Regions from separate parts of the Bradyrhizobium sp. FW305-F6 genome, predicted to be linked through region 1. Evidence: predicted binding sites of a transcription regulator. Region 1 holds the regulator's gene; each other region holds the start of a gene.
The links. Region 1 encodes PhoB, which activates phosphate uptake and scavenging genes when phosphate is short. Its sites were predicted from a motif close to TGTCATNNANCTGTCAT; they were not measured.
Positions count from the first base shown of each region.

Region 2: AC3WLX_RS06410 (Orn/Lys/Arg family decarboxylase) is a predicted target of PhoB. The motif match lies at 4,157-4,173, and genes of this name have one in related genera.
Region 3: AC3WLX_RS16330 (YdcH family protein) is a predicted target of PhoB. The motif match lies at 1,307-1,323, and genes of this name have one in related genera.
Region 4: AC3WLX_RS14155 (LTA synthase family protein) is a predicted target of PhoB. The motif match lies at 2,977-2,993, and genes of this name have one in related genera.

Region 1 covers NZ_JBYSYD010000002.1:1,708,080-1,715,782, reverse strand. Annotated here, with positions in the region: gene AC3WLX_RS19500 (ATP-binding protein) at 1-187, shown strand, start outside; gene pstS (phosphate ABC transporter substrate-binding protein PstS) at 333-1,346, shown strand; gene pstC (phosphate ABC transporter permease subunit PstC) at 1,573-2,562, shown strand; gene pstA (phosphate ABC transporter permease PstA) at 2,567-3,412, shown strand; gene pstB (phosphate ABC transporter ATP-binding protein PstB) at 3,409-4,230, shown strand; gene phoU (phosphate signaling complex protein PhoU) at 4,242-4,958, shown strand; gene phoB (phosphate regulon transcriptional regulator PhoB) at 4,982-5,689, shown strand; gene AC3WLX_RS19465 (GcrA family cell cycle regulator) at 5,922-6,434, opposite strand; gene AC3WLX_RS19460 (aspartate aminotransferase family protein) at 6,894-7,703, shown strand, end outside.
Region 2 covers NZ_JBYSYD010000001.1:1,320,955-1,328,657, forward strand. Annotated here, with positions in the region: gene AC3WLX_RS06390 (Lrp/AsnC family transcriptional regulator) at 1-272, shown strand, start outside; gene AC3WLX_RS06395 ((2Fe-2S)-binding protein) at 411-896, shown strand; gene AC3WLX_RS06400 (FAD binding domain-containing protein) at 893-1,909, shown strand; gene AC3WLX_RS06405 (xanthine dehydrogenase family protein molybdopterin-binding subunit) at 1,917-4,118, shown strand; gene AC3WLX_RS06410 (Orn/Lys/Arg family decarboxylase) at 4,219-6,576, shown strand; gene AC3WLX_RS06415 (GNAT family N-acetyltransferase) at 6,583-7,158, shown strand; gene AC3WLX_RS06420 (hypothetical protein) at 7,162-7,374, opposite strand; gene AC3WLX_RS06425 (ornithine cyclodeaminase family protein) at 7,537-7,703, shown strand, end outside.
Region 3 covers NZ_JBYSYD010000002.1:1,056,353-1,064,055, reverse strand. Annotated here, with positions in the region: gene AC3WLX_RS16350 (GGDEF domain-containing protein) at 1-269, shown strand, start outside; gene AC3WLX_RS16345 (hypothetical protein) at 272-523, opposite strand; gene AC3WLX_RS16340 (hypothetical protein) at 547-765, opposite strand; gene AC3WLX_RS16335 (YdcH family protein) at 873-1,079, opposite strand; gene AC3WLX_RS16330 (YdcH family protein) at 1,411-1,590, shown strand; gene AC3WLX_RS16325 (NAD(P)/FAD-dependent oxidoreductase) at 1,761-2,864, opposite strand; gene AC3WLX_RS16320 (sensor domain-containing protein) at 3,066-5,750, shown strand; gene AC3WLX_RS16315 (ABC transporter ATP-binding protein) at 5,958-7,130, shown strand; gene AC3WLX_RS16310 (ABC transporter permease) at 7,127-7,703, shown strand, end outside.
Region 4 covers NZ_JBYSYD010000002.1:600,888-608,590, forward strand. Annotated here, with positions in the region: gene AC3WLX_RS14150 (glycine betaine ABC transporter substrate-binding protein) at 1-1,092, shown strand, start outside; gene AC3WLX_RS14155 (LTA synthase family protein) at 1,168-2,880, opposite strand; gene AC3WLX_RS14160 (TetR/AcrR family transcriptional regulator) at 3,089-3,844, opposite strand; gene AC3WLX_RS14165 (hypothetical protein) at 3,843-4,463, shown strand; gene ilvC (ketol-acid reductoisomerase) at 4,735-5,754, opposite strand; gene AC3WLX_RS14175 (LysE family translocator) at 5,888-6,493, opposite strand; gene AC3WLX_RS14180 (EamA family transporter) at 6,498-7,373, opposite strand; gene AC3WLX_RS14185 (class I SAM-dependent methyltransferase) at 7,417-7,703, opposite strand, start outside.

The DNA of each region.
Region 1 (7,703 bases):
GACCGAGCGGTTCTACCGGGTCGATGTCGGCGACAGCCGCTCGCAGGGCGGCACCGGGCTCGGATTATCGCTGGTGAAACATATTCTTAACCGTCATCGCGGCCGGCTTCTGATCGAAAGCGTGCCCAAACAGGGCGCCACCTTCACCGCTTGTTTTCCTCAGGGAAAGGCTCCCGTCGCGAGCTGAAATCTCAGTGATTTCAATGGATTGACTGTGTCATCCAACTGTCACGTAACCTTCGTAAAAGCACAGCGGTCCGCTCCTAAACGGGGCGGCGCGGGGAGCGCGATCGGGCGCTGATGGCGCTTCGCTCCCCTGTATGGAGACCAGCATGAATTTCATCAAGACGATGGTCGCTGTCGGCTTGGTCGCCGCATCGACGACGGTGGCGCTTGCCGCTGACATCACGGGTGCCGGCGCGACCTTCCCGTTCCCGCTCTATTCGAAGTGGGCTGACGCCTACAAGAAGGAGACGGGCAACGGTCTGAACTACCAGTCGATCGGTTCCGGTGGCGGCATCAAGCAGATCCAGGCCAAGACCGTGACCTTCGGCGCGAGCGATATGCCGCTCAAGTCCGAGCAACTTGAAAAGGATGGAATGATCCAGTGGCCGCAGGCGATGGGTGCCTTGGTGCCGGTCGTCAATCTCGAAGGGATCAAGTCGGGCGAGCTGGTGTTTTCTGGTGAGTTGCTGGGCGACATCTATCTGGGCAAGGTCAAGACGTGGAATGACCCAGCGATCGCCAAGCTTAACCCCAAGGTGAAGCTCCCCTCGGACGCCATCACCGTCGTGCGTCGCTCGGACGGCTCCGGCACCACGTTCATCTGGACCGATTTCCTTTCGAAGACCAATGCCGAGTGGAAGACGAAGGTCGGTGCCGGTACCGCCGTCGAGTGGCCAGCGGGTGTAGGCGCCAAAGGCAATGAAGGCGTCGCGGGCAATGTCAGCCAGACCAAGAACTCGATCGGCTATGTCGAGTATGCCTATGCCAAACAAAACAAGCTGACCTACGGTGCCCTGATCAACAAGGCTGGTAAGACCGTGCAGCCGACCGTTGCGGCCTTCCAGGCTGCAGCCGCCAATGCCGACTGGGCCGGCTCCAAGAATTACTATGTGATCCTGACCGACCAGCCGGGCGAAACGTCGTGGCCGATCACGGGTGCGACCTTCATCTTGATGCACAAGGATGCGACCGACAAGGCGGCATCCCAGGAAGCCATCAAGTTCTTCAAGTGGGCGTTCGAGAAGGGCGACAAGATGGCGGAGGAGCTCGACTACATCCCGATGCCCGACTCGGTCGTGAAGCAGATCGAGAAGACGTGGTCGTCGGAAATTAAGAGCTGATTGCACCGTCGCGAAGCTCGCGCCCCGTATTTCCGGGGCGCGAGTGAAGCGAGAGAGCCCGGAGCCTTCGAGATTCCGGGTCCGTTGGGAGTATCTCCCATCGGGCCGCGCACCTCGCGGGCCCGGTTAAACTTTCCCGAGCGCGCGGGACAGATTGTCGACATGACCGCCTCTATTGGCGGCGTGTATATGGCGTGACGTAAAATAGGGGATCGGCGTGGCTGAGATGGCTGTCGAGAGCAATGTAATTGATGCTGCCGGACCGTATGACCGCGCCAAGGCGTTGAGCGCGTTCAAGCTGGGTGACGTCACCTTCTACTGGATCACGCGGCTTTCTGCGATCTCGGTGCTGCTCATTCTCGGCGGCATCATCATTTCGCTGATCGTGGGCGCCTTCCCGGCGATCAAGGAATACGGCCTGTCGTTCCTGTGGACGCAGCGTTGGGCCCCTTCGGCCGATCCGCCTGTGCTTGGCGCGCTCGGGCCGATGTACGGCACGCTCGTCACCTCCTTCATCGCGATGCTGATCGCCATTCCCGTCGGTCTCGGCATTGCGATCTTCCTCACCGAGCTCTGTCCGCAATGGCTGCGCCGCCCGATCGGCATGGCGATCGAACTGCTCGCCGGCATTCCCTCGATCATCTACGGCATGTGGGGCTTCTTCGTGCTGGGCCCGTTCCTGGCCAACACCTTCCAGCCATTCATGATCAGCGTGTTCGACGGCGTTCCCGTGCTGGGCGCGATCTTCGCCGGTCCCCCGTCCTATCTCAGCCTGTTCAACGCCGCGCTGATCCTCGCCATCATGGTGCTGCCCTTCATCACCTCGATCTCGGTTGACGTTTTCAAGACGGTGCCGCCGGTGTTGAAGGAAGCCGCCTATGGGGTCGGCTGCACCACGTGGGAAGTCGTCCGCAGCGTGGTGATCCCCTACACCCGCGTCGGCATCATCGGCGGCGTCATGCTGGCGCTGGGACGCGCGCTCGGCGAGACCATGGCGGTGACCTTCATCATCGGCAACTCGTTCCGGATCTCCTCGTCGATCTTCGCCCCGGGCACGACGATTTCGGCGGCGATCGCCTCCGAGTTCGCCGAGAGCGACGGCCTGCACCAGTCCGGCCTGATCCTGCTCGGTCTGCTCCTGTTCGTGCTGACGTTCTTCGTGCTCGCAGCCGCCCGATTGATGCTGATGCGCCTCGAAACCAAGGCCGGGAAGTGAAGCCATGAACCCGATCTATGCACGCCGCCGCCGCGGAGACATCATCATTCGCGGTCTCTGCATCGCAGCCGCCGCGTTCGGCGTCACCTGGCTCGCGCTGATCCTGGTCACGCTGTTCTACAACGGCCTGGCCGGGCTCAGCTTCCAGGTCTTCACCGCCGACACGCCGCCGCCCGGATCGACCGAGGGCGGCCTGCGCAACGCCATCGTCGGCTCGTTGATCATGACCGCGATCGGCGTCGGCATCGGCGCGCCGCTCGGCATGTTCGCGGGCACCTATCTTGCCGAATACGGCCGCAACGACAAGCTGACCTCGGTGATCCGCTTCATCAACGACATTCTCCTGTCGGCGCCTTCGATCATCATTGGCCTCTTCATCTATGGCGCGGTGGTGGTGCCGATGCGCGGCTTCTCGGCGATTGCAGGCGCGTTGGCGCTCGCCGTCATCGTGATCCCGGTCGTGGTGCGCACCACGGAGGACATGTTGCTGCTGGTGCCGAATCCGCTGCGTGAAGCCGCCAGCGCGCTGGGACTGCCGCGCTCGCTGGTGATCAAGCGCATCGCGTATCGCGCGGCACGGGCCGGCCTGATCACCGGCGTGCTGCTCGCCACCGCACGCGTCGCCGGCGAGACGGCGCCGCTGCTGTTCACTGCGCTCTCGAACCAGTTCTTCAGCCTGGGCCTGGACAAGACGATGGCCAACCTGCCGGTGACCATCAACAATTTCGTGCAGAGCCCCTACGCCTATTGGAAGCAGCTCGCCTGGAGCGGCGCGTTGTTGATTACCCTGACCGTGCTTGCCCTTAACATTGGCGCGCGCATCATCGGCGCCGAGAGGACTCCGAAATGAGTGAAATGTCTGTTTCCGTCAGTGCGCCGACCGTTCACCCCGGCTCGCAGCCGCTTCCCGAGGCGCCCGCCAAGGTCACGGCGCGCAACCTCAACTTCTACTATGGCGATCACCACGCGCTGAAGAACATCAACCTGGTGCTCGGCGCCAACCGCGTCACGGCCTTCATCGGCCCGTCCGGCTGCGGCAAGTCCACCCTGCTGCGTATCTTCAACCGGATGTACGATCTCTATCCGGGCCAGCGCGCGGACGGTCAGCTGTTGCTCGACCAGACCAACATCCTCGACCCCAAGCTCGACCTCAACCTGCTGCGCGCGCGCGTGGGCATGGTGTTCCAGAAGCCGACGCCGTTCCCGATGACGATCTACGAGAACATCGCCTTCGGCATCCGTCTCTACGAGAAGATCTCGAAATCCGAGATGGACGGCCGGGTCGAGAAGGCGCTGCGTGGCGGCGCGCTGTGGAACGAGGTCAAGGACAAGCTCAACGCCTCCGGCCTCTCGCTCTCCGGCGGTCAGCAGCAGCGCCTCTGCATTGCCCGCACCGTCGCGGTGCGGCCCGAGGTGATCCTGTTCGACGAGCCCTGCTCGGCGCTCGATCCGATCTCGACCGCCAAGGTCGAGGAGCTGATCCAGGAACTGTCCGAGAACTACACGATCGCGATCGTCACCCACAACATGCAGCAGGCGGCGCGCGTCTCCGACAAGACCGCCTTCATGTATCTCGGCGAGCTGATCGAGTTCGACGACACCAGCAAGATCTTCACGTCGCCGACAGACCGGCGCACGCAGGATTACATCACCGGCCGGTTCGGCTGAGGAGACGGAACATGGGTTCTGAACATACCGTAAAGGCCTTCGACAGCGACCTCCAGGAACTCACGCGCCTGGTCGCCGAAATGGGCGGCATCGCCGAACGCATGATCGTCGATTCCGTCGACGCGCTGATCCGCCGCGACGTCCCGCTCGGCCAGCGCGTCGTCGCCACCGACACCGATATCGACACGCTGCAGAAGCGCATCGAGGAGCGCGCGGTGCTCACGATCGCCCGCCGCCAGCCGATGGCGGTGGACCTGCGCGAGATCGTCGGCGCCATGCGCGTCGCGACCGATCTCGAGCGCATCGGCGACCTCGCCAAGAACATGGGCAAGCGCGTCGCAGCACTGGAGACGGACTTCCACCCGCTGAAGCTGTTCCGCGGCCTGGAGCACATGACCGACCTCGTGCAACAGCAGGTCAAGTCGGTGCTGGACGCCTATGCCGCGCACGATTTGCCGGCGGCGATGGCGGTGTGGAAGGGCGACGAGGAAGTCGACGCGATCTGCACCTCGCTGTTCCGCGAGCTCCTCACCTACATGATGGAGGATCCGCGCAACATTTCGTTCTGCATCCACCTGATGTTCTGCGCCAAGAACATCGAACGGATCGGCGACCATGCCACCAACATCGCCGAGACCGTGTTCTACATGATCGAGGGCCAGGCGATCACCGACAAGCGGCCGAAGGGCGACATGACGACCTTCGCCACGACGATACCGAATACCTGAAGACCTTAAGGAGCGACGACACCATGGGCGCACGCATTATGGTGGTTGAGGACGAGGAAGCTCTCACAGAGCTTCTTCGTTACAACCTCGAAGGCGACGGCTATGACGTCGAGACGGTGATGCGCGGCGACGATGCCGATACCCGCCTCAAGGAGCACATTCCCGACCTGATCGTGCTCGATTGGATGCTGCCGGGCCTGTCGGGCATCGAGCTGTGCCGGCGCCTGCGCACCCGCCCGGAGACCAAGCAGCTGCCGATCATCATGCTCACCGCGCGTGGCGAGGAGAGCGAGCGGGTGCGGGGACTTGCGACCGGCGCCGACGATTACATCGTCAAGCCGTTCTCGGTGCCGGAGCTGCTCGCCCGCGTGAAGGGCCTGCTCAGGCGCGCCAGCCCCGAGCGGCTCGCCACCGTGCTGGCCTATGGCGACATCGAGCTCGACCGCGACAAGCGCCGCGTGGCACGCTCGGGCCGGCCGATCGACCTCGGCCCGACCGAATATCGCCTCCTGGAGTTCTTCCTGGAGCATCCCGGCCGCGTGTTCTCGCGCGAGCAGCTGCTCGACAGCGTCTGGGGACGCGACATCTACATCGACGAGCGCACCGTCGACGTCCATATCGGCCGCCTGCGCAAGCTGCTCAACCTAGGCCGCGAGCAGGACCCGATCCGCACCGTCCGCGGCGCCGGCTACGCGCTGGACGATCGCTTCGCGAAGGCGGAGCAGACCTGAGTTTCTTGATCTCGGATTAGCGAGCTGCGGCTTCAATCTCGCCGTCATCCCGGGGCGCGCGCAGCGCGAGCCCGGGATCCATAACCACAGGACGAGGTTTGGCGAAGACTCGGAATGACCATCTCGCGCAACGACTGCGCCCTGTGGCTATGGATCCCCGCCTTTGCGGGGATGACACCGAGTTACTGGAGCCGTGATCGCTTCACGACTGCCATCAGGTAGATTAACGAACTCACCGCGTGCCCGGCTTTGGTGCTGCGCGGCGCCGGTCCGCTGCGGGCTGATAGGCCACGCGCGAATGCTGGGCGCAATAGGGCAGGCCGGAGAGCGCCTTGCCGCCGCAGAAGAAGAAATCCGGGCTCGAGGGATCGCCGACCGGCCAGTGGCAGGTCGCCTCGTTCAATTCCAGCAGCGACAGCCGCTGGCTCATCGGCACCACGTTGTCGTAGGTGACAGGCTCTGCCTCCACCTCGACCTCGAAGGCCTGCGCCAGCGCGGTGTTGCCGCGCGCGACGGGCCGCGTCACCCGCATCATGTGCTGCGCGGGCCGCGCCTTCCGCGGCCGCGGCGCTGCCGATGACGGGCTCTTGGCGCGACCGGACAGGCCGAGCCGGTGCACCTTGCCGATCACGGCGTTGCGGGTCACATTGCCGAGCTCCGCCGCGATCTGGCTGGCCGAAAGTCCGGCCTCCCAAAGCTTTTTCAGCTGCTCGACGCGATCATCGGACCAGGTCAAAACCGTCATTGCACCCTTTCCCTCGCTGCGCGCCTGCCATCCTGGGGCCTTCGCAGCGAATGCCTAAGCCGTGAAAAACCCGTGCCGCCAGAATCCCTTAAGGCTCGCCGGGCGCGCTCAAGACGCCCGAACGTTACGCCGGTACATGAGGACTCTTGGGATCAGAACTGCTGCACGAGATGTCGTATCTGACAGTCCAAACGCTACAATATGGCGTGACTCTCGCGCAAGAGTCCGCAGACTCGCTTCCACATGTTCCGTAGTGAAAACCCCGCAAAATCGGCACCGCAAGACTACGGATTCAGCGTTTCGCGAGGCTTTCCGGGTGGCATTGACACCCGTCTTGCCAAGCATAAGATAGTGCCACGTGCCGCCCTTAAAAGGCGGCACGTTTCGTTTTCCGGGGCCGGTCAGTGGTGCGTTGCGCAATGCGCGCGTCATACCGTCCGCAACATTCAAGTGGCCGTCATGACTAACAGCGCAGCGCCGCATTTGCTCCCCGTCTTCGCCAGGGCCGACCTCGGTTTCGAGCGTGGCGAAGGCTGCTGGCTGATCGCCACCAACGGCGATCGCTATCTCGATTTCACTTCGGGCGTGGCGGTGAATGCGCTTGGTCATGTTCATCCGGAGCTTGTCAAGGCCGTGCAGGAGCAGGCGACGAAGCTCTGGCACATGTCGAACCTGTTCCAGAGCCCGGACGGCGAAAAGCTCGCGGCGCGCCTTTGCAACGAGAGCTTTGCGGACTTCGTCTTCTTCTGCAATTCCGGCGCGGAGGCGCTGGAAGGCGTGATCAAGCTGGTGCGCCACCATCACTTCTCCAAGGGGCATCCGGAGCGCTATCGCCTCATCACCTTCGAGGGCGCCTTCCACGGTCGCACGCTGGCGACGCTCGCTGCGACCGGATCTGCAAAATATCTCGAGGGCTTTGGTCCGCCCATGGACGGCTTCGACCAGGTGCCGCATGGCGATCTGGAGGCTGTGAAGAAGGCGATCGGCCCGCACACCGCCGGCATTCTCATCGAGCCGATCCAGGGCGAGGGCGGCGTTCGTTCTGCGCCTGCCGGCTTCCTGAAGGCGCTGCGCGAGCTCTGCAACGAGCGCGGCCTCCTGCTCGCCTTCGATGAGGTGCAGACCGGCATGGGCCGCACCGGCGATCTCTTCGCTTACAAGCGTACCGGCGTCACACCCGACGTGATGTCGCTGGCCAAGGCGCTCGGCGGCGGCTTCCCGATCGGCGCGGTGCTGGCGACCGCGGAGGCGGCCGCCGGCATGGGGCCC
Region 2 (7,703 bases), on a different contig from region 1:
GCATCGCGCTGGAAAGCCAGAGCGACGAGGCTCTGAAGGCGTTCGAGGCGGAGGTGGTGAAATGTCCCTCCGTCGTGCGCTGCTTCCTGATGTCGGGCACCGACGACTACATCCTGATCGTGCTTGCTCGCGACATCCAGGATTTCGAGCGCATCCACCGCACCGAGCTGTCGCGCCTGCCGCGCGTCGCGCGGGTGCAATCGAGCTTCGCGCTACGCGAGATCGTCAACCGCGCGGTGCCGACCGTGGTGTTCGGCGAGGCGAAGCGCTGACCTCGTCCGTCAGGCCGGGAAAGCCCGTGGAACGAAGCAACCCGTCGTCCGTTGGGCGCTATCGGCCAGCGGCGGCAACGCATTATCGCGTCACGTCCACAATTTTGCCCAGCTCGGCCTTTCCGCAGGGAACAGACTATGGCCGACATCACGATCCCAGAACGCATTCCGATCGACTTCCTCGTCAATGGCACAAGGCGCACACTGGAGGTCGTGCCATGGACCACGCTCCTGGATGCCCTGCGTGACCGGCTGGAATTGACCGGCACCAAGAAGGGTTGCGATCACGGCCAATGCGGCGCCTGTACCGTGCTGGTCGACGGAAGACGAGTCAATTCCTGCCTGACGCTCGCCGTCATGAAGGACGGCGCCGAGATCACGACGATCGAAGGCTTGGCCAAGGACGGCACGCTGCATCCCCTGCAACAGGCTTTTATCGATCACGATGCCTTCCAATGCGGTTATTGCACGCCGGGACAGATCTGTTCCGCCGCGGGCCTCTTGGCCGAAGGCCGTGCGCGGGATGCGGCCGAGATCAGGGAGCTGATGAGCGGAAACCTCTGTCGCTGCGGCGCCTATCCCAACATCGTGGCCGCGATCGAGCAGGCAATGAGCCGGTCATGAACAACTTCCAATATTCCCGCGCAAGCGACGTCGCCGACGCCATTCGGCTGCTCGTCGCAGATCCCGGCGCAAAATTGATCGCCGGCGGCACCAACCTGATCGACCTGATGAAGGAGAATGTCGAACGGCCCTCCCGGCTGATCGACATTTCCCATCTTCCGCTTCGCGACATCGAGGAAACGGCTGACGGGGGCCTGCGCGTCGGGGCCCTGGTGCCAAATTCGGACCTCGCCTACCATCCGTTGATCGAGCAGCGCTACCCCCTGCTTGCCAGCGCGATCCTGGCCGGCGCCTCCGCGCAGTTGCGCAACATGGCCTCCGTCGGCGGCAATTTGATGCAGCGGACGCGCTGCCCCTACTTCTACGACACGACGACGCCCTGCAACAAACGCAGTCCCGGCACCGGCTGCTCGGCACTGGATGGCCTCAATCGCAACCACGCAATCCTCGGCACGAGCAAATCCTGCATCGCAACCAATCCATCCGACATGAGCGTGGCTTTGGCCGCGCTCGGCGCGCTCGTGCACATTGCAGGCCGCAACGGACAACGCACCATCGCGCTGACCGATTTCCATCGGCTTCCCGACGACAAGCCTCATCTCGACACGAATCTCGGCAGCGGGGAGATCATCACCGCGATCGAGCTGCCGCCGCAGAGCTTGACGAGAAACTACAGCTACCTGAAGATCCGCGACCGGTTGTCCTACGCCTTTGCCTTGGTCTCGGTCGCAGCCGCGCTCGAACTGGAGGGCAACGCCATCGTCGATGCGCGTCTTGCGCTCGGCGGCGTGGCTCACAAACCATGGCGAAGCCTCGAGGCCGAAGCGGCATTGCGCGGCCAGGCGGCAACACCGGATCATTTTGGGCACGCCGCCGACCTGCTGCTGCAGGGAGCGACCGCTCGCGCGCACAACGGTTTCAAGATCGCGCTCGCGCGCCGGGCCGTCGTGCGTACGTTGATGCAGGCAATGCGTGCCACACCGCAATCCCAAGCTGACAAAAAGATCGCATGAGGGCCCGATGAACGCCTATGTGGGGACACCAACGTCGCGCGTCGACGGCCGGGCCAAGGTCACCGGAGCTGCGAAATATGCCGGCGAATTTTCCGCCGACGGCCTCGTCCATGGCTTCGTGGTGGAGGCCACCATCCCGCGCGGTCGCATCGTGCGGCTCGACACCAGCGCGGCGCTGAAAGTGGCCGGAGTGATCGACGTGCTCACGCACGCCAATCGCCCGCCCCTCGCAGACAACGACGATGCCTGGAAGGACGAGGTGGCCCCGGAGGGTTCGCCGTTCCGGCCGCTTCATGACGACAAGATCAAGTTTAACGGGCAGCCGATTGCTCTCGTGGTCGCCGAAGAATGGGAGATCGCGAAATTCGCCGCGACGCTGGTGCGAATCGACTACGAGCAGGACGACTTCGCGACCGACCTTGACGCCGAGCGCGGCACCGCCAGTGAAATCGACAAGCCGAACAAGCCGCGCGGCGACGCCAAGGCGGCGCTTGCGGCCGCGGCCCTGCGACACGAAGCCGACTACCTCATTCCGACCGAACATCACAATCCGATGGAGCTCAGCGCGACGACAGTGGTGTGGGAGGGCGACGGCAAGCTCACGGTTTACGACAAGACCCAAGGCGTCCAGAACGTGCACAAATTTCTCTGCGGCGTGTTCGAGAAGAAGCCGGAGGATATCCGCGTGCTTTCGCCCTATGTCGGCGGCGCCTTCGGTTCTGGTCTGCGGCCGCAACACCCGGTGGTGCTGGCAACGATGGCTGCGCTCGCGCTCAAGCGCTCCGTCCGCGTCGTGCTGACGCGGCAGCAGATGTATGGGCTTGGCTATCGGCCCATGACCATCGAGCATGTCGGGCTCGGGGCGAGGCCGGACGGCAACCTCGATGCGATCATTCACGAAGCCATCGCCGTTACCTCGCGCTACGAGGACTTTTCACGCAACGATACCGGTTGGGCGGAGCAGCTCTACAAGAGCCCCACTGCCTACTATTCCCACAAGCTGGTGGACCTCGATGTTGCAACGCCCTCCGACATGCGCGCGCCGGGAGCTGCAACGGGCGTCTGCGCGCTGGAGTGCGCGATGGACGAACTCGCCGTCGCGCTCAAGCTCGATCCGATCGAGCTGCGGCTGAAATGCTACTCGGATCGCGACCAGAGCGAAGACCTGCCCTACACCAGCAAGCAGCTGCGCGAATGCTACGCACGCGGCGCTGAAGCCTTCGGCTGGGCCCGGCGCAATCCAACGCCCCGCTCCACGCGTGACGGCAAGGAACTCGTCGGCTGGGGCATGGCGACCGGAGTATGGGAGGCGCTGCAGATGCCGGTCGCCGTCCGCATCGTGCTGACGGCCAACGGCCATGCCGAAGTCTCCTGCGCCGCGTCCGATATCGGCACCGGCACCTACACCATCGTGGCTCAGGTCGCCGCCGATGCGCTCGGCCTCCCGATCGAGAACATCAGCGTCCGGCTCGCCGATTCGAGCTTGCCGCAGGCCCCCGTCGAGGGCGGCTCCTGGATGGCGGCGTCCAGCGCGCATGCAGTGCTGGGAGCGGCCGAAGAAATCCGCCAGGAACTCGCGCATCTCGCAAAAGCAATGCCGGGTTCGCCGCTCGCCGACGTCGATGCCGCCAACGTCACCTTGGCCGACGGCATGATCGCTGGCAACGACAAGAGCGGGTCAGCCGTCTCGATTGCGGACGTCATGCGCCACAGCGGGCGCGAGCGGATCGAAAAGGAGAGGCTCAACCAGTTCGCCGAGGATAAATCGCATGCCCGCAACACGCACTCCGCGGTTTTCGCCGAAGTAAAGGTCGACGAAGAGCTGGGTGTCATCCGCGTCACCCGGGTCGTGAGTGCAGTCGCGGCCGGGCGCATCCTGAACACCAAGACCGGCCGCAGCCAGGTCATGGGCAGCGTGGTCTGGGGGATCGGGATGGCGCTGCACGAGGAAACGGTGATGGATCACCGCTTCGGCCGCATCATGAATGCGAACATCGCCGAATACCACATTCCCGTGAACGCCGACGTCCACGACATCGACGTCATTTTCGTCGACGAGCCCGACGACCGCATCAACCGGCTGGGCATCAAAGGGCTGGGCGAAATCGGCGTCGTCGGCGTGCCTGCGGCAATCGCAAACGCCGTCTACCATGCCACCGGCAAGCGCATCCGCCACTTTCCGATCACGCTGGACAAGCTGCTGGACTGAAACCGCAGGTACTCGAACCGGGCCGCATTCCCGGCCCCTGTCATCCCACTGTCATCGAATGTGCAGAGAGCTTGTAACTCCTGCACATCCGGGACCCGATATGGACTATTTCAAGCGCTTCAACTTCCTGTTCGCCGCACCCATGTTCGACGCCGACGATCTCGAAGGCGTCCGCTTCAACCAGATCATCGAGGAGATTCAGCGTTCCGGCTTCGAGGTGGTCCGGGCCCGCAAGCTGGAGGATGCCGAGATGGCGGTGCAGACCGACGCGGCGATCGGCTGCATGGTGGTGGACTGGGGCAAGAAGGGCCTCGAAGGCAAGACCTCGTCGCTGATCAATCTGATGCGCCGCCGCGGCCTCGACTTCCCCATCATTCTGTTGATCCGCCGCAAGCGGTTCGAGGATCTGCCCGTCGAGGTACTCGATTTCATCGATGGCTATGTCTTCCTGTCCGAAGAGACGCCGCCCTTCATCGCCAAGAACCTGATCAGCCGTCTCAAGCAATATGCCGAAACGCTAAAGACGCCGTTCTTCGGCGCGCTGGTCGACTATGCCGAGGAAGGCAACCAGCTCTGGACCTGTCCCGGCCACAACGGCGGCGTGTTCTACAACCGCAGCCCGATCGGGCGCGTGTTCGTCGAGCATCTCGGCGAAGCCGTGTTCCGCGACGACCTCGACAATTCCGTGCTCGACCTCGGCGACCTCCTCACCCATGAGGGCCCGGCGCTGAAGGCGCAAAAGGAAGCGGCGGCAATCTTCGGCGCGGAGAAGACCTACTTCGTGCTCAACGGCACCTCGACGTCGAACAAGGTCGCGCTCGGCGCCCTCGTCACCGACGGCGATCTCGTGCTGTTCGATCGCAATAACCACAAGGCCGCACATCACGGCGCGCTGATGATCAATGGCGGTATCCCGGTCTACGTCCCGACCGTCCGCAACGCCTGGGGCCTGATCGGCCCGATGCGCTGGGACATGCTGGACGAGAAGATCCTGCGCGAGGCGATCCGCAACCATCCCCTGGTGAAGGAGCGCGAAGCCTGGCGCAAGGAGCGTCCGTTCCGTGTCGCCGTGGTCGAGCAGTGCACCTATGATGGCTCGATCCACAGCGCCGAGATGATCATCAAGCGCGTCGGCCACCTCTGCGACTATATCCTGTTCGACGAGGCCTGGGCCGGCTTCATGAAGTTTCATCCGCTCTATGCCGGCCGCTTCGCCATGGGTCTTGCCAATCTTCCTGCGGACGCGCCGGGCATCATCGCGACGCAGTCGACCCACAAGCAGCTGGCGAGCTTCTCGCAAGCCTCGCAGATCCACATCAAGGACCGTCACATCCGCGGCCAGAAGCGGCGCGTCGAGCACCGCCGCTTCAACGAGAGCTTCATGCAGCATGCATCGACGTCCCCCTTCTATCCGCTGTTCGCCTCGCTCGACGTCGGCGCGCAGATGATGAAGGGCCGCTCCGGCGAAGTGCTATGGGACGACACCATCCGGCTCGGTATCGAGCTGCGCAAGAAGATCCGGGCGATGCGCCGGGAGTTCGAGGAGAAGGAGCAAAAGCCGGATCGGCGCTGGTTCTTCGAGCCCTTCGTTCCCGACCGCGTCGCCATTCCCGATGTCGGCCGCCCCGGCGCCGTCCACGACGTCGCCTGGGAGACCTTGTCCACCGACGAGCTCGCGACCAATCCGGCGCTGTGGCAGCTCTCTCCGGACAGCAATTGGCACGGCTTTCCCGATCTTGCGGAAGGCTTTGCCATGACCGACCCGAACAAGCTGACACTGCTCACCCCCGGATTCGATCGCGCCACCGGCGCTTATGCCGAGCACGGCATCCCCGCCCCGATCGTCGCGCAATATCTGCGCGAGAACCGCATCGTTCCCGAAAAGAACGACCTCAACTCCCTGCTCTTCCTGCTCACCCCCGGCGTCGAGGCGAGCAAGGCCGGCACGCTGATTTCGGGCCTCGTCGCGTTCAAGAGGCTGCATGACGACAATGCCCTGCTGGCCGAAGCAATTCCCGAATTCCACCAGCGGCGGCAGGCGCCCTATGCCGGCGTGCGCCTGCGCGATCTCTGCAACGACATGCACCGCTTCTTCCGCGCCGCCGATGTCTGCGCGCTGCAGGCGCGGCAATTCATGCCCGAGCACATGCCCGAGATCGCCATGTCGCCCCGCGATGCCGCGCGCTATCTGATCCGCAACGATGTCGACTATCTGCCCATCGAAGCGATCGCCGGCCGCATTGCCACCACGCCTTTCGTCGTCTACCCGCCGGGCATCGCCACCATCGTGCCCGGGGAACGGCTGACGGAACGGGCCAAGCCAATGATCGACTATCTCAAGATGTTCGAAACCTGCTTCAACACCTTCCCAGGCTTCGACGTCGAGATCCAGGGTGTCTACAAGGAGGTTGATCCGAACGGTCGCATCGGGCTCTACACTTATGTGGTCGCCGAGTAGGTGCCGATGAACGAAACAGCTGCGCGCGCGAGCGACGAAGCCGTCGTCGTCAGGCCGTCACGCGAGAGCGACGTCGAGGCGATGCTCGCGATCTATCGCCATCACGTCCGCAATGGTGTGCCGCGCGAAGTCGAGGGAACCGGTGCGCCCGAGCCGGACGATCTGCGCGACCGGCGCAAGAACCTGAAGCAGACCCGCCTGCCGCATCTGGTCGCCACCTACCGCGGGGAGGTCGTGGGCTACGCTTATGCCGTGCTGTTCCGTAAACGCCCGGCGTATCGCTACACGGCCAAGCACTCGATCTACGTCCACCATGCGCATCTCGGCCGCGGAGTCGGACGGCTGTTGCTCCAGGAATTGATCGACGCCTGCGCGGCAGCCGGCTTCCGCCAGCTGATCGGCTATATCGATGCCGACAACGCGCCCTCGCTGGCGCTGCACGAAAAATCCGGCTTCACACGCGCCGGCCTGCTTTGCGGCGTCGCCTATCGCCACGGCCGCTGGTCCGACACGGTGATGGTGCAGCGCTCGCTCGGCGCCGGCACGACCGCACCGCCGCCGGTCGGAGCGCCTGCCCGGTGAGCTTCAGGACGGAAAGTCGGCCGGTTTCACATGGATGCGGTCAGCGTGCAGGGACCAGTGATGCAATGCCTGGTCCTTGCAGAACTTCACCTTGGCCCGCTCTTTGGCCTCGTTCTCGTCGGAGGCGTCGATCTCGAGCGTGCCCTGGCAGATCTCACTCTGCCGGCCATACTCGCCGAGCACGTCCTTCATGAACCTGACGACATAAGTACCCATGGGACCTCCTGCTGCCATCGCAGCATTTTAATGCCATTTAGGCCGGACGGGGGAAGGAGATTTTGACGCGGATCAACACCGGGCAGCCCTGACCGAAGATCCGTTGCGGAACCCGCCGCCCGGGTCTATGGGCAAATGCCGGTCGTCCATGAGGATTTTGCCTTGCACTTTGTCTCCGATACCGAAGTCACGAAGGTTCTGACGTTTCCGATCCTCATTGCGGCGCTGGAAGCGGCGCATCGGCGGCCGAAGATGGAGGTGCTGGACGCATTCCTGGGCGATGAGAAGGGTCAATACGTGATCCGCAGCGCCGTCGATCCCGGCCGCTA
Region 3 (7,703 bases), 650 kb from region 1:
GCCGGCTTGGCGGTGACGAGTTCGCGCTGCTGCTCTGGAATCTGAGCGAGACCGATGCCAAGGCCAAGGCGGCGGCCTTCGAGCAGGCGATCGACGAACTCCCCTTCGTTTTTCGCGGGCAATCGGTGACGGCGGGCGCCTCCGCGGGCGTCGCCTTGCTCGGTCCGCAGTCCGATGCCGGGCGCGTCCTGGAGGAGGCGGACGCCGCGATGTATGTGCGCAAGGCGCAGCGTCGGCACGAGCCGCGGATCAGGCTGGTCAGCAGCTGAATTTACAGCGTGGCCAGATCGTCCGGCACGTTGCCGAATTTGCGCAGCAAAGTGGCGTCGCCAAACTCGCCCGTCATGGGATCGCCGCTGCGGCTGAAGGCGACTGCGCCGATGTGGCCGGCACCATGTGCCAGAAGCTCGGCGCGCCGCAACGCGGCCGTCGAGCTCTGGCATTCTTCGGCGGCCCCCGCGACGGGTGAGCCGTTACTGTCGATCAAGAAGGGCATTGCAACGTAATAGGTCACATCCGACATGGCGTTGCTCCGATATTTGAAACTCAGGCGGCGCTGCTCTTGCTCCGCATCTTGCTGCGTGAAGTCTCGGGAATGCAGCCGGCGGAGACCGCCGCCTGCAATTCCTCCAGCTCGGCTTCCAGATATTCGTTGGCCATGATCAGGGCCTTGATGGTGCTGCGCAGGTTGCCGTCGCACATCGCGATGGCCTGATCGCAGGCCTGCTCATAGTGGCTGTTGTCGAGAAAGGCGGCTGCCGACATATGCGTGTCCTCGGGCGTGGGGCGTTGGGGCAGCTAGAATGTTCTTATTTTGTTCTTTTGGAGTCAAGCGGATTCCAACTGGCGGGTCCCTCTAATCAGGCTGTGGATCAGGCGATGATGTCGGGCGTTATCTGGTCTTCGATGAACGCGATGCGGTCGCGCAACAACAGCTTGCGTTTCTTCAGCCGCTGTAACCGCAACAAGTCGGGGGCAGGCGATTGATGCAACGCATCGATCGCCGCATCGAGGTCTCGGTGTTCCTGCTGCAACCGGGTGAGCTCGGCTTCGAGCTCACGCTCATCTTCATTGGTCATGTCTGCGGTGGCCGAAAACCGATAGGCGTGAGATCTGGGCTGTGGACGCCCTGCGGAAATTATCGTCCTTGCGCCGCGTGATCGCAAGCGATCTGCGGCGCTCGCCCGCCGATCTCCCGCAACATATTTTGTGCTGGGGGCCGCGGCGCTGCGCAGACACTTGATACCATGGATTTTTCCGCGTGGTTCCCCTTTAGTCACGCTTCGTTACATATGAAGTTTCAAAAATGACGCTGCGACGACGGATACCCATCGACAGGACGAATCGGTGATGTAGACTTGGCCGTCCGGATCGAATCCTAAAGGTTCAACCCTACCGAGGAGGTTTCGAATGACAATTCAGGCACATCTCGTTGAATTGGAACGGAAGCACAAACTTCTGGAAAACGAATTGCACGAAGCTCTCGTGCACCTTTCAACAGACGACCTGCAAATTGTTGAGTTGAAGCGCCGGAAGTTGATGGTCAAGGACCAGATCGAGCGTCTGAAGCACAGCGACACGCTCCACTAGTAACCCCCCGTAACAGCGTCGAGTTGATCACGTCCTTCACGCAGGGATGAGAGCGTTCGCGCTCATCCCTGCCGCAAGGTGCGCACCTGCGCAGGATGCTTGCGCGGCGAGCGTTCCTGCTCGGGCGCGTCCTCTCGGAGCTAAGCCTCATCCACGTTGCGCGAAGCGTTCTAGATGTTCGCGAGCTCGGCGACGTGGTCGGCGATCGCCAGCGAGGACGTCAGTCCCGGCGATTCGATGCCGAACAGATTGATCAGCCCTGCGACGCCGTGATCTTGCGGGCCTTGCATTAGAAAATCCTGGGTGGCCACCGCCGGTGGCACGATCTTCGGGCGGATGCCTGAATAGCTCGGCATCAGCGCGCCGTCGGGCAGCGTCGGCCAGTATTTACGGATTGCGGGATAGAAACGCTCGGCGCGCGACGGATCGACCTCGTAGTCGATCGTCTCGATCCATTCGACGTCAGGCCCGAAGCGCGCCTGCCCTGCCATGTCCAGCGTCAGGTGCACCCCCAGTCCGCCGGGCTCCGGCACCGGATAGATCAGGCGCGAGAACGGCGCTTTGGCGTTGCAGCTGAAATAGTTTCCCTTGGCGAGATAGGCCGGCGGAATTCGGTCCAGCGGCATGCCGTCGATGTTGCGCGCCACATGCGTCGCCGACAGCCCCGCGGCGTTGACGAAGAGCCTGCATTGCAACGTCATCGGTGCCTCGCCGCCGGCATCGATTTCGATCATGCCGTTCGCCGCTTTGGCGCGGATCAGCGGAGTGTGAAACGCGAAGGCGGCGCCGGCGTCCTCGGCTTCGCCGCGCAGCGAGAGCATGTAGGCGTGGCTGTCGATGATGCCCGTCGACGGCGACAGCAGCGCGGCGTCACAGGCGAGCGCCGGCTCCAGCGCGCGTGCGGCCTCCCCCGAGAGCAGCTGCATGTCGAGCACGCCGTTCGCTTCGGCATGCGCCTTGATCGATTGCAGCTTCTCGGTCTCTTTCGGGCTGGTCGCGACGATCAGCTTGCCGCAATTCTTGTGCGGGATGCCGCGCTCGGCGCAGTAGCGGTAGAGCGCGTGCTTGCCGGCCACGCACATGCGCGCCATCCAGCTCCCGGCGCGATAGTAGATGCCGGCATGGATCACCTCGCTGTTGCGCGAGGAGGTCACGGTGCCGATGGCCTCGGCTTCCTCGAGCACGATCACCTCGCGCCCGGCCTGCGCGAGCTTTCGAGCCACCGCAAGACCGACCACGCCGGCTCCGACGACGACGCAGTCGACCCTATCCATGGTTGTGCAGGTCGGCCGCTGGGAGGGTCGGGGGCACCGGGCCGGGGAACGGCCGCGCGGCGGCGTTTTCCATTAAGAGGGCGTTTATCATGTCAGGGCAATTGCCGTATTTCACGTCACATATTTCTGTTGTGCCAACAGGCGTTTACCCGATCCAAACCCGCCAGGCCAGACAATCCGACGTTGAATCGCGGGTGGCTGATGGCTGAGAAGAACTGGCACGTGGGCAGCACGCTTCCGATCGCTGTGCAGGCCTTGCTGTGCCTGGCCGGTGCGGTTGCGCCTGCGCGTGCCTTCGCGGCATCGGACAGCCTTGCCGTTCCGGGCGATCTCGCCCGGCTCGATCCCGGCGTGATCTGGGAAACCCTGATCGCCGGCATCGTCCTCTGCTCGTTTCTCGCGGCGATCGTGCTGTGGATCCATTCCTGGCTGCGCCGATCCAAGCGTTCGCAGTTGCGGCGCAACGCCTTCATCTCGTCCGCCATGAACAATCTCAACCAGGGCGTGGTGATGACGGACGCGCAGCGCCGCATCATCTTCTGCAACGACCGCTATCTCGAGATCTATGGCCTAACGCGGTCGGATATCCGGCCGAACATGACCGGCTACGACATCCTGAGGCTGCGCCGCGAGCGCGGCGTCCTTGGCGTCACCGACGACGAGTTCTACGAGAAGGCTGCAAGCAGCAACGGCCTGATCACCGAGCTGCCGGACGGGCGGGCCATCCTGGTGAAGTATTTCGTGCTCCCGAACGGCGGCTCGGTGGCGACCCATCTCGACGTCAGCGAGCAGCGCAGGCTGTCGCAACAGCTCGCCTCCACCAAGCAATTCCTTGAAAGCGTGCTGGACAACGTCCCGGCTTGTGTCGCGGCGAAGAGCCTGGAGGACGGCCGCTACATCTTCGCCAATACTGCCTATGAGCGGTTCTGGGGTTTTTCACGGGACCATGTCGTCGGCAAGAATGCACGCGAACTGTTCGCGCCGATCTCGGCGGACAGCATCGAGACGGCCGACCGGGCGGCGCTCAATTCCCCGGATGGGCAGTTCCGCAACGAATTCGAAGTCGAGCGGGGCGGGGAACGTCGCATGGTCGCCTCGATCCGGATCGCGGTGCGCAACGAAGGCAACAGGCCCGGTTTCCTGCTGCTGGTGTTCGAGGACATCACCGACCGCCGCTCGCTGTCGCAGGAGCTGGAAAGCACCAAGAAGTTCCTCGAGCGCGTGGTCGACAACATCCCCGTTGCGTTGATCGTGGAACAGGTCAAGGACGGCCGCTATCTGCTCGCCAACCGCAGCGCGGAAACGATCCTCAACCGCAAGCGCGAGGAAGCCACCGGCCTGACCGCCTCCGACATCTTCAATGCCAAAGAGGCCAAGCTGATCATCGCGCGCGACGAGGCGGCGATCAGGAAACGCGGGATGATCACCGAGGAGCATCCGATCTCCACCAAGGACGGCCTGCGCCTGTTCCTGACCCGCCGCGCCACCGTGCTCGGCGATGCCGGCGAGCCGCAATATCTGATCAAGACCCACGAGGACGTCACCGATCGGCGGCAGACCGAGTTGCGCATGGCGCATATGGCCTATCACGATGGCCTCACCGATCTGCCGAACCGGGCCGCGTTCCTTCAGGCGCTGACCCAGATGATCGAGGCCTGCGAAGGCACGGGCGAGGAGTTCGCCGTCCTCTGCGTCGACCTCGACGGCCTCAAGGAGGTCAATGACGTCTTCGGCCATGCGCTCGGCGACAAGTACCTGATCGAGGTGGCCCAGCGGCTCCTGGATTCCGCGCGCGGGGGCGTGGTCGCGCGCCTGTCGGGCGACGAGTTTGGCCTGATCATCGACGGCAAGCAGCCCGACGCGGGTCTCGCACTGGCGCGGCAGATTGGCGAAGCCGTCGCGAAGGATTTCCAGATCGACGGCCGGCCGGTCCGCGCCGGCATCACCACCGGCATGTCGGTGTTTCCGCAAAATGGCACCGATGGCGCCTCGCTGCTCGCCAATGCCGGCGCTGCGCTGTTCCGCGCCAAGCAGAAGTCGCGCGGCACGATCAGCCTCTACCAGCCGGAGATGGACCGGCAGATCCGCGATCGCCGCGTGCTGCACCAGGACCTCTCCGTGGCGGTCAAGAACGGTGAGCTCTCGCTCGCCTTCCAGCCGCAGGGAGCCGCGCGTCACAGCGTCGCCGAGAGCGAGATCATCGGCTTCGAGGCGCTGGCACGCTGGCAGCATCCGGTGCGCGGCCAGGTTTCGCCGGCCGAATTCATCCCGATCGCCGAGGAAAGCGGTCTCATCGTCGAAATGGGCGAGTGGATCCTGCGCGAGGCCTGCCGCGAGGCGGCGTCCTGGCCGAAGCCGCTCCAGGTCGCGGTCAACCTGTCGCCGGCGCAGTTCATGCACGGCGACGTGGTCGGCCTCGTCCATTCGATCCTGCTCGAGACCGGCCTCGCCCCCGACCGGCTCGAGCTCGAGATCACCGAAGGCGTGCTGATCGAGGACTTCGACCGCGGTCTCGCGCTGCTGCGCCGCCTGAAGGCGCTCGGCGTGCGCATCTCGATGGACGATTTCGGCAGCGGCTACTCCTCGCTGAGCTATCTCCAGGCTTTCCCGTTCGACAAGATCAAGATCGACCGCGCCTTCATCATCAATCTCGGCCGCAACCCGCAATCGGCGGCGATCGTGCGCGCTGTGATCGATCTCGGTCACGGCCTCGAAATGTCGATCGTCGCCGAAGGCGTCGAGACGGTGGACCAGCTCGCCTTCCTCGCCAGGGAGGGCTGCGACGGCGTGCAGGGCTATCTGCTCGGCAAGCCGCTACCGATCGGGAAATATGCCGGCCTGATCGGCCGCGTCGAAGCCGTGGAGCTCGCGCTGAAGACCGGTTAGAGCGCTTCGAGCGAAGTAGATACCGGTTCGCATCAGCAAAACGCGTCAGAACATGAAACAAGAGCCACCGTCCGATGTCATCGGAACGGAAATGGCTCTAGTGATGGGGCTGCTGCGCTCCCATTCGACGGCCGCATGCGCCCCGAACCGGTTGAGCTAAAGACGATCGGCCGCTAGCGTGCGGCGGTATCGGGGTTGGCGGGGACCATGGCGCAAGAATTGCCCGGAACGAACGTTGCGGTTGAAACGGCTGGCGGAGATGCACTTTCCGGCGCGGGTCAGCCGCTATTGCGCATCGAGGGCGTCGCCAAGACCTTCGGCACGTTCCGCGCCGTGGACGGCGTCTCGCTCGACATCAAGGCCGGCGAGTTCTTCGCGCTGCTGGGGCCCAGCGGCTGCGGCAAGACCACCCTCTTGCGCATGCTTGCCGGCTTCGAGGCACCGGACCAGGGGCGCATCCTGCTCGGCGGCAAGGATATCGCGCAGGCCCTGCCGCACGAGCGTCCGATCAACATGATGTTTCAGAGTTACGCGCTGTTCCCGCATCTGTCGGTGCGCGACAACATCGCCTTCGGCCTGAAGCGCGCTCGAATGAAGCGCGCCGAGATCGCCACCCGCGTGGCGGAGATGGTCGCGCTGGTCAAGCTCGAGGGATTGGAGAAGCGCAAGCCCGACCAGCTCTCCGGCGGCCAGCGCCAGCGCGTGGCGCTTGCCCGCGCCCTGGCGCGCAGGCCGCAGCTCCTGCTGCTCGACGAGCCGCTCGCGGCGCTCGACAAGAAGCTGCGCGAGAGCACGCAAGGCGAGCTGATGGAGCTGCAGCGGCGGCTCGGCATGACTTTCATCATCGTCACCCACGACCAGGAGGAGGCGATGACGATGGCGAGCCGGATCGGCGTGATGAAGGCGGGAAAGCTCGCCCAGGTCGCGAGCCCGCGCGAGCTCTACGAGGCGCCGCGCTCGCGCTGGATCGCGGAGTTCGTCGGCGACATCAACCTTTTCGACGGTGAGTCCAAATTGCGCGATGGCCATCGTCTGGTGATCGGCACGCGTGATGCGGGGGCGCTGGTGGTGGCCGAGCCGCGCGAAGCCGTCGGCACCGGAAAACTGGCGGTTGCGATCCGCCCCGAGAAGGTGAAGCTGTCGCGCCGCGGCCCGGTCAGCGAGGCCGGCCGCGAGAGCGCGATCAACCGGCTCGATGGTGTGATCGCGGATATCTGCTATCTCGGCGGCACCACCACTTACAAGGTGAAGCTCGACACCGGCGGGATGGTGCGGGCGTCTGTCGCCAACAGCGCGCGGCTCGACGTCGATGCCTACAGCCTGAACCAGCATGTCGTCGCCTGGTTCACGCCCGACGATTGCATGGTGCTGCAATCATGAGCTCCCGCCGCATCTTCGCAAGGCCGGCGCGCTTCGCCGCGATCGCGCCTTACGTCTGGATGGTGCTGTTCTTCCTGGTGCCGTTCGCTTTCGTGCTGAAGATCAGCCTGTCGCAGACGGCGATCGCGCAGCCGCCCTACGAGCCCGTGTTCGACCTGGTAGCCGGGTGGGGCGCGCTCAGGGCCGCGTTCGCAGCGCTCTCGATCGACAATTTCAAGCTGCTGCTCTCGGACGACCTCTATGTGTTCGCCTATGTGCGCAGCCTGACCGTCGCCGTGACCGCGACTGCGCTGCTGCTGCTGATCGGTTATCCCATCGCCTATGGCATGGCGCGGCTGCCGAGGCGCTGGCAGGCGGTGGCGATGGTGCTGGTGATCGTGCCGTTCTGGACCTCGTTCCTGATCCGCATCTATGCCTGGATCAACATTCTCCAGCACGACGGCCTGCTCAACCAGATCCTGCTGGTGCTGCACCTGGTCGGCCAGCCCGTGGTGTGGCTCTCCACCGACACCGCGATGTATATCGGCATCGTCTATTCCTACCTGCCGTTCATGATCCTGCCGCTCTACGCGA
Region 4 (7,703 bases), 1.1 Mb from region 1:
ATGGCGGGCATCCGCACCGCCGCGGTGTGGGTGATCGGCACCGCGACGCTGTCGACCCCGATCGGGCAGACCAGCCTCGGCAACTACATTTTCGCCGGGCTGCAGACCCAGAACTGGGTGTTCGTGCTGTTCGGCTGCCTGGCCTCGGCCGTACTCGCGCTCGCCGTCGATCAACTGCTTGGCCTGATCGAGAACGGTCTGCGTCGTCGCAGCCGTGTGCGCGCAGCGCTTGGCGGCGTCGGGATCGCCGCTCTCGTCGCCGCAACATTGGTGCCGACAATGGGCCGCTCCTCGCAGGGCTACCTGGTCGGCGCCAAGACATTTACCGAGCAATACGTGCTGTCCGCGCTGATCAGGGACCGTCTCCAGGCCGCCGGCCTGTCAGCGACGGCACGCTCCGGCCTCGGCTCGAGCGTGATCTTCGAAGCGCTGAAGGCAGGCGACATCGATCTCTATGTCGACTATTCCGGCACGCTCTGGGCCAACCAGCTGCATCGCACCGAAATCAAGCCGCGCACGGAGCTGATTGCGGAACTGAAGACGGCGCTTGCGAAGGAGAACATCACCCTGCTCGGCGAACTCGGCTTCGAGAACGCCTATGCGCTGGTGATGCCGAAGAAGCGCGCCGAGGCGCTTGGCATCCGCACCATCGCCGACCTCGCCGCATACGCATCGAGTCTGTCGATTGCCGGCGACTACGAATTCTTCTCGCGACCCGAATGGGCGGCCCTGCAAAAGGCTTACGGGCTTTCCTTCCGGTCCCAACGCCAGATGCAGCCGGATTTCATGTATGCAGCCGCCGCCAGCGGCGAGGTCGACGTGATCGCCGGCTACACCAGCGACGGATTGATCGCGAAATACGATCTCGTCGCGCTCGACGATCCCAGACACGCCATCCCGCCTTACGACGCCATCCTGCTGCTGGCGCCGAAGCGCGCCGGGGACGAGCAGCTCCAGGCAGCGCTGAGGCCATTGCTCGGCAAGATCGACATCGCCACCATGCGCGAGGCGAACCTGCGCGCCAGCGGCAACGATGCGAACTCATCGCCGGATGCGGTGGCGAAATGGCTTTGGGGAAAGATCAAGCAGTAGGCTTGGAGTGGGCAAAGGCGCACTTGCGCCGTGCCCACGTTCTTTGAGATGCGCGTTCGCAATCCCACCGAGAGACTACAACCCCCGGATCATTCCGGCGTCGATCAGCAACCGGTTCAGCCGCCGCGCTTCGGCGCCGTCCTTGCAGCCGTAGAAGATACCCTTGCAGCGGAGCATGATCTCCTTCTGCTCCGCGAACGAGGGATCCAGTGGGATGCCGGCAGCCTCCTGGATGACCAGCGGCAGATAGGGGCCGTCGATCGTGTCCATCACGGCCTCGCTCTTCACCGGCTCGAAATTGAGGGCGTCGATCGCGTAATAGGTGGCGTAGAGACGCGGATCGTAGGCATCGAGCTTCTTGCCGAGAGCGCCGTCGTCGAGGCCGGGCTCGAGCAGGTTGGGCGCGAATTCCGGCTGGTGATCGCCGTAGCGCACGATCAGGAAGGGCTCGCCGGGGAACTTCTTCTTCAGGCCCGCGATGAAGGCCTTGTACTGCTCCGCGCTCATCGCCTGCCGGCGCAGATATTCGTCGATGGACACCCCATTGCCGGGCGCGCGCCAGTTCGGCAGCAGGTCGGGGCGGAAGCGCGTCTCCCAGGGGAAGTGATTGGCGCCGAGATAGATGAAGGTGAACAGCGGCTTGTTCGGCGGCTGCTGGCCGATCAGCTGGAGCGCCTTGTCGTAGAAGAAGCTATCCGGTTCGACATCCTTGGCGCCGAGGTCCTTCGAGTCCAGGAAGCGCTCTATTCCGGTCGTCATCTGGAAGCTGCGCGCGCCCATGAAGCCGCCGTGGGCGGGATAGAGCGAAAGAGTGTCGTAGCCGCAGCGGCGCAAGCTGAGCGGCAGGCCGCGCTCGACGCGGTTCGAGGCGATGCGCGTCACGAAATAGGCGAAGCGGCCGAACGAGCGCGACGAGAGGCCCGCAAGCACGTTGTATTCGGTGAACCAGCTCGGCCCGCCATTGCTCTCGGCCAGGAACGTGCGCTGCTTGCCGTCCCAGGACTTGAAGTGACTGCCATAGCCTTGCGGCACCTTGATGCCCCGGGCGGCGCGAATGTCGAAGGAGGATTCATCATGGATCATGATGATGTTTGGCCGCCGGCCGGCTGGATGGCAGGAATCGACCAGCGGCACGTTGAGCTGCTCACTGCTCGCGGCGGCCGACTCCATGAAGCCGTATTGCACGAAGTCGGAGACCGAGCTCACGCCGGAGCGGAAAAATTTCGACAGATAGCCGTCGTCGTAATAGCCGCGCCAGGCTTCGTCCGGGTGATAGAGCGAATAGCCTGCGAGGGCTGCGAGACAGGCGAGCTTGCAGGCGAGCGCCGGCAGGCGGCGGATGCGGAACGGATCGAGCCACCACAGCGCATACATCAGCGGCAGGGTGAAGAGGCCAGCCAGGATCACCGACCAGCGCAAATTCGGGAAGATCGTGAACAGGTATGCGACGGTGTCGCGGTCGATCATCATCAGGTCGATGAAGTTGGCCGTCATCTGCACAACGTCGTGCTTGAGCCGCGACAGCAGCATCAGCACCACGACCATGGTCAGGGACAGCGCGCCCGACAGCGCCGGCCGGCGCAGCAGCGTGAGCCAGAAGAAGTTGAGAATGCCCCAGGCGAGCGCGAAGGAGAGGCGCGAGCCGAAATCGTTTTCGGTCTCGTACATCAGGGCGAGGGCGGCAAGGTGCGGCGCAGCAACCGCCAGCAGCCGCCAGATGCCGAGCGCGGCGACGCTCGCCAACACGGCGGTCGCGGCAGAAGGAACTGGATTGGGCGCGGGCGCCATCGACGACACGCAACTCTGTCCGGAGAGGTAATGCCTAGCCGCCTGCCGACCCTCATTCCGGCTAGCGGCGCCCGGCGCAGCCGGAAGCCTGCACCGTGTCATAAAATTGTAACGGAACGGTCAATGACAGGCAATGCGCGCCATGATCCGACCTTCGCCCATTGCGGACGAGAGACGATCGGCTGGCAGACAGGGCGCGCGGAGCGCGTCAGGGCTTGGCGATCCCCGCGATGAACAGGTCGATCACCCCTTCGGCCATCCGCTCGATCTCGCTCGCCTCGACGCTCCAGCGCGGAAAGTGGCCATCGAGATTCATCCGGGCGAAACCGTAGACCAAGGCGCGACCGGCGATCTGGATGCGCTTCAAATCGGCTGGCCGCAGCAGGCCCTGCGCCGCCGCATCGGCCAGCATCTGTTCCGACAGCCCGATCAGCTCGGCGTTGTCGCGCGTCAGCTCCTCGGAGCTACCATGGGCGAAATAGCGGCCGGTCGAGATGATCTCGAAGTGGGCGGGATTGCGCATGGCCCAGCGCAGGTAGGCCAGGCCATAGGCGCGGAATCTGTCGAGCGGCGATGCGGGCGCCTCGCGCAGCGCCGCCTCGATCTCGGCGCGGAAGCGCCGCTGCGCCTCCTCCGCCACTGCGGCCATCAAGGCCTCGCGGTTCGGAAAGTGCCGGAACGGAGCCCCTGGCGAGACCGCCGCCCGGCGGGCCGCCTCACGGACCGAAACCTCGGCACCTTCCGCCGCTAGCTGCAAGGCAGCGTCTATCAACACGCGGCGAAGGTTGCCGTGGTGATATGGCCGGGCTTCGGCGGTTCGGCGGGAACGCGGCTTGGACGTCTGGCGGGTGGGCATAGCGCCTTCTAGCATCACCCGAACGTGAATGTAATCACTGATTACACTGTTGACGATCTGACCGCCGCGAATGTAATCACCGATTACATTAAGAGGGAGGATCGTCATGCCGCAACATCGAAGCTGGCTCGAAGGCTGGCGGCTGCTCGCCGTCCTTGCATGCAGCCTGGTCGCCCTGAGCCTCTGGATCGCCTCGATGCGGCACTTCGAGGTCGAGGGCGTTCGCATGGTGATCCGTTTCACAGCGCGAAGCTCGCTGCTGCTGTTTTGCCTCGCCTTCAGCGCCGCGGCGCTGGCGCGGCTGTGGCCCGGTGCCGGGACGCGATGGCTGCGCCGCAACCGCCGCTATCTGGGCTTGAGCTTTGCGGGCTCCCACGCAATCCATGCAGCCGCCATTGTCGCCTTTGCCAATATGGACCCGGCGAGCTTCGCGGAAGCCACTTCGGCGGCTTCTTATATTTTCGGCGGCATCGGCTATGGATTCATTATCGCCATGAGCGCGACGTCGCTCGACCGCACGGCTGCGCTGATCGGGCCGCGCGCCTGGCGCACGCTGCATCTTGTCGGCGGCTATTATCTTTGGTTCCAGTTCATGGTGTCATTCGGCAAGCGCGTGCCGGCGATGCCGCTCTATGCCGCCTTCCTGCTTCCACTGCTCATCGTGATGGCGCTGCGCATGATTGCGATGGCCCGCCATCCGGGCGGGCAGACCGTCCCGGCGGGCTGAAGCGACGCTACTTGGCAGGAGCCAGGCCGCTCAACTGCTTCAGGTCGCGGAAAGAATGAAAGAGCAATGTCTTGCCGAGATGAAAAGAGCGAGACCGCTGTTTGCGATCTCGCTCGACCATAGTCGCCAAGGCCTAAGATTTGGCTTGGCGAGCGAAGCTTGGATTTCGCTCGTCATTCCGGGGCGCGCGCTAACGCGAACCCGGAAATCTCGATCCGCAACCTCTGGATTCCGGGTTGCGCTTCGCGAACCCGGAATGACGGCGTAGAGGTCAGTTCTTGCTCTTGTCGACCAGCGCGCCCTTCTTGATCCAGGGCATCATGTCGCGCAGCTTGGCGCCGACTTCCTCGATCGGGTGCGCGGCGAGCTTGGCACGGGTCGCCTTGAACGAGGTCTGGTTGACCTTGTTCTCGAGCATCCAGTCGCGCGCGAACTTGCCGCCCTGGATGTCGGCCAGAACCTTGCGCATCTCCTTCTTGGTCTCGTCGGTGATGATGCGCGGGCCGGTGACGTACTCGCCGTACTCGGCGGTGTTGGAGATCGAGTAGTTCATGTTGGCGATGCCGCCTTCATAGATCAGGTCGACGATCAGCTTCACTTCGTGCAGGCACTCGAAATAGGCCATCTCCGGCGCGTAGCCGGCTTCGACCAGGGTCTCGTAGCCGCCCTTGATCAGTTCGACCAGGCCGCCGCAGAGCACCACCTGCTCGCCGAACAGGTCGGTCTCGCACTCTTCCTTGAACGTGGTCTCGATGATGCCGGCTCGGCCGCCGCCGACCGCCGAAGCGTAGGACAGGCCGAGATCATGGGCGTTGCCCGAGACGTCCTTGGCGATCGCGATCAGGCAAGGCACGCCGCCGCCGCGCTGATACTCCGAACGCACGGTGTGGCCGGGGCCCTTCGGCGCGATCATCAGCACGTCGAGGTCGGCGCGCGGATCGAGCAGGTTGAAGTGGACGTTGAGGCCGTGCGCGAACACGAGAGCGGCGCCCTTCTTCATGTTGTCGTGCAGGTGCTCGCGATAGATATCGCCCTGGAGCTCGTCCGGGGTCAGCATCATGACGAGGTCGGCCCATTTGGCGGCTTCGGCGACTTCCATCACCTTGAAGCCGGCGGCCTCCGCTTTCTTCACCGAGCCCGAATCCTTGCGCAGCGCAATGGCAACGTCCTTGACGCCGGAGTCCTTGAGGTTGAGCGCATGGGCATGGCCCTGGCTGCCATAGCCGACGATGGCGACCTTCTTGCCCTTGATCAGGTTCAGGTCGGCGTCGCGATCGTAATAAACACGCATAGGTCGTTTCCTCGTTCAGGGCCGAAATCGGCCAATGGTCAGTGTCCGAAGGGTGAAATTTGCGGATTTCGGGGGCTGTCTAGAGCATTTTCAGCCCTGAGGGAAACCCGTTTCTGCATGGAAATCCGCGACATCATGCATCCATGAAAACGGGGTAGAGGGAAGCCAGCAGCAGGATCGCCATCAGGACATTGAAGGCGCGCACCAGCCGCTCGGAGGTCAGGACCGGCCGCAGTGCAGTGCCGAACAGCGCCCAGACCACAGTCGAGACCGTGCCGACGATGAGGCTGATCACGGTCTGGATGGCGATGTTGAGCGGGAATTGGGCGATTGCCGCATAGGCGGTGATGGTGCCGATCACGATCACCCAGCCCTTGGCGTTGATCCACTGGAACATCGCCGCGCTCCAGAAGGCCATCGGGCCGTGGGCCGTCTCCTCACCCGGCTTGGCCGGACCGGACATCGCGATCACGGCGGCCAGGTAGATCAGATAGGCGGCGCCGGCATATTTCAGGAGAGTCTGCAGGATCGGATAGGCCAGGAAGACGGTGCCGAGCCCGAGGCCGACCGCGGCGACCATGAAGGCGAAGCCGAGCACGATCCCGGCGATATGGGGAATGGTGCGGCGGAAGCCATAGGTCAGGCCAGAGGACAGCAGCATGATGTTGTTCGGCCCTGGCGTGAAGTACATCACGACCATGAAGACGAGGAAGGCGTAGAACAGCGAGTAGGTCAACATCACCTCACGCGGTCTTCGGCAGAACTTGCGGGCGCTTCGCCAGCACCATCACGGCGATCCCAAAGATCACGGTCAGCATGCCGGCGAGGCGCAACGGGCCGAACCGTTCGCCGAATACGATGCTGGACGCCGCCGAGCCGACGAACGGCACCAGCAGCGCGAACGGCACCACTTGCGCGGCGGGATAGTCGCGCAACAGGCGGCCCCAGAGCCAGTAGGCGATGCTGGTGGAGATGCCACCGAGCATCAGCATGCAGAGCGCCGTCGTCGGGGATATCTGCGTCAGCGATGTCCAGGTCGGCGCGGGCCCGTCGGCGATCAGCGCCAGCGCGAACAGCGGCACGGCGGCGCTGAGGCACAGCCAGGCGAAAAGATCGAACATCGGCACGCCGCGTGCCTGGCGCAGCAAGAGATTGCCAATCGCAAAGCTGATCGGCGAGATCATCAGCACCGCGAAGGCGGCGACGCTGAAGTCGTAGCCGACCGTTCCACAGATCATCAGCAACCCGGCAGCGGCGATTACGATACCGAGCGTCTGCACCGGCGTGGGACGTTCGCCGAATAGGGTCGCGGCAAAACCGATCGTGAACAGCGCCTGGCTCTGCACGACGACGGAGGTCAAGCCCACCGGCACGCCGTGAGCGATGCCATAGGCCTGGGACAGGAACTGACCGAGGAACAGCGTGAAGCTGATCGCGATCAGCAGTGACCAGGCGATCTTCGGCTTGGGAATGAACAGGCACGGCACCGCGGCGATGGTAAAGCGCAACGCCGTCATCAGCTCCGGCGAAAGCTCGTCGAGCGCGATCCGGCTTGCCACGAACGCAAGCCCCCAGATGATCGCCACCATCACGGCGATGAAGATGTCCGCCGGCTTCATTGCTGTTTCCGGTTCTGCTTTGTCGTGCAGCCCTGTTGTTGTTCTAGCCTTGCTCGCCGGCCTTCGGTTTACGCAGCAGATACGTACCGTGCATTGGTGCGTGGTAATCGGCCGAGACCAGCTTGAAGCCGACATCGATCAGCATCCGCTCCATCACCCAGCCGAAGGTCGAATATTCATCGCGCATATGCGTCACGACACTCTCTCGCGAGAAGTCGTGGTTCTTGATCTGGAAGTCGGCCCATTGCTCGACGTCGCGTTCGATCGCGTCGGGCATCGCGGTATAGACAATGTCGCGCAAATAGAAGCTCGCGCCCGGCTTCAGTGCAC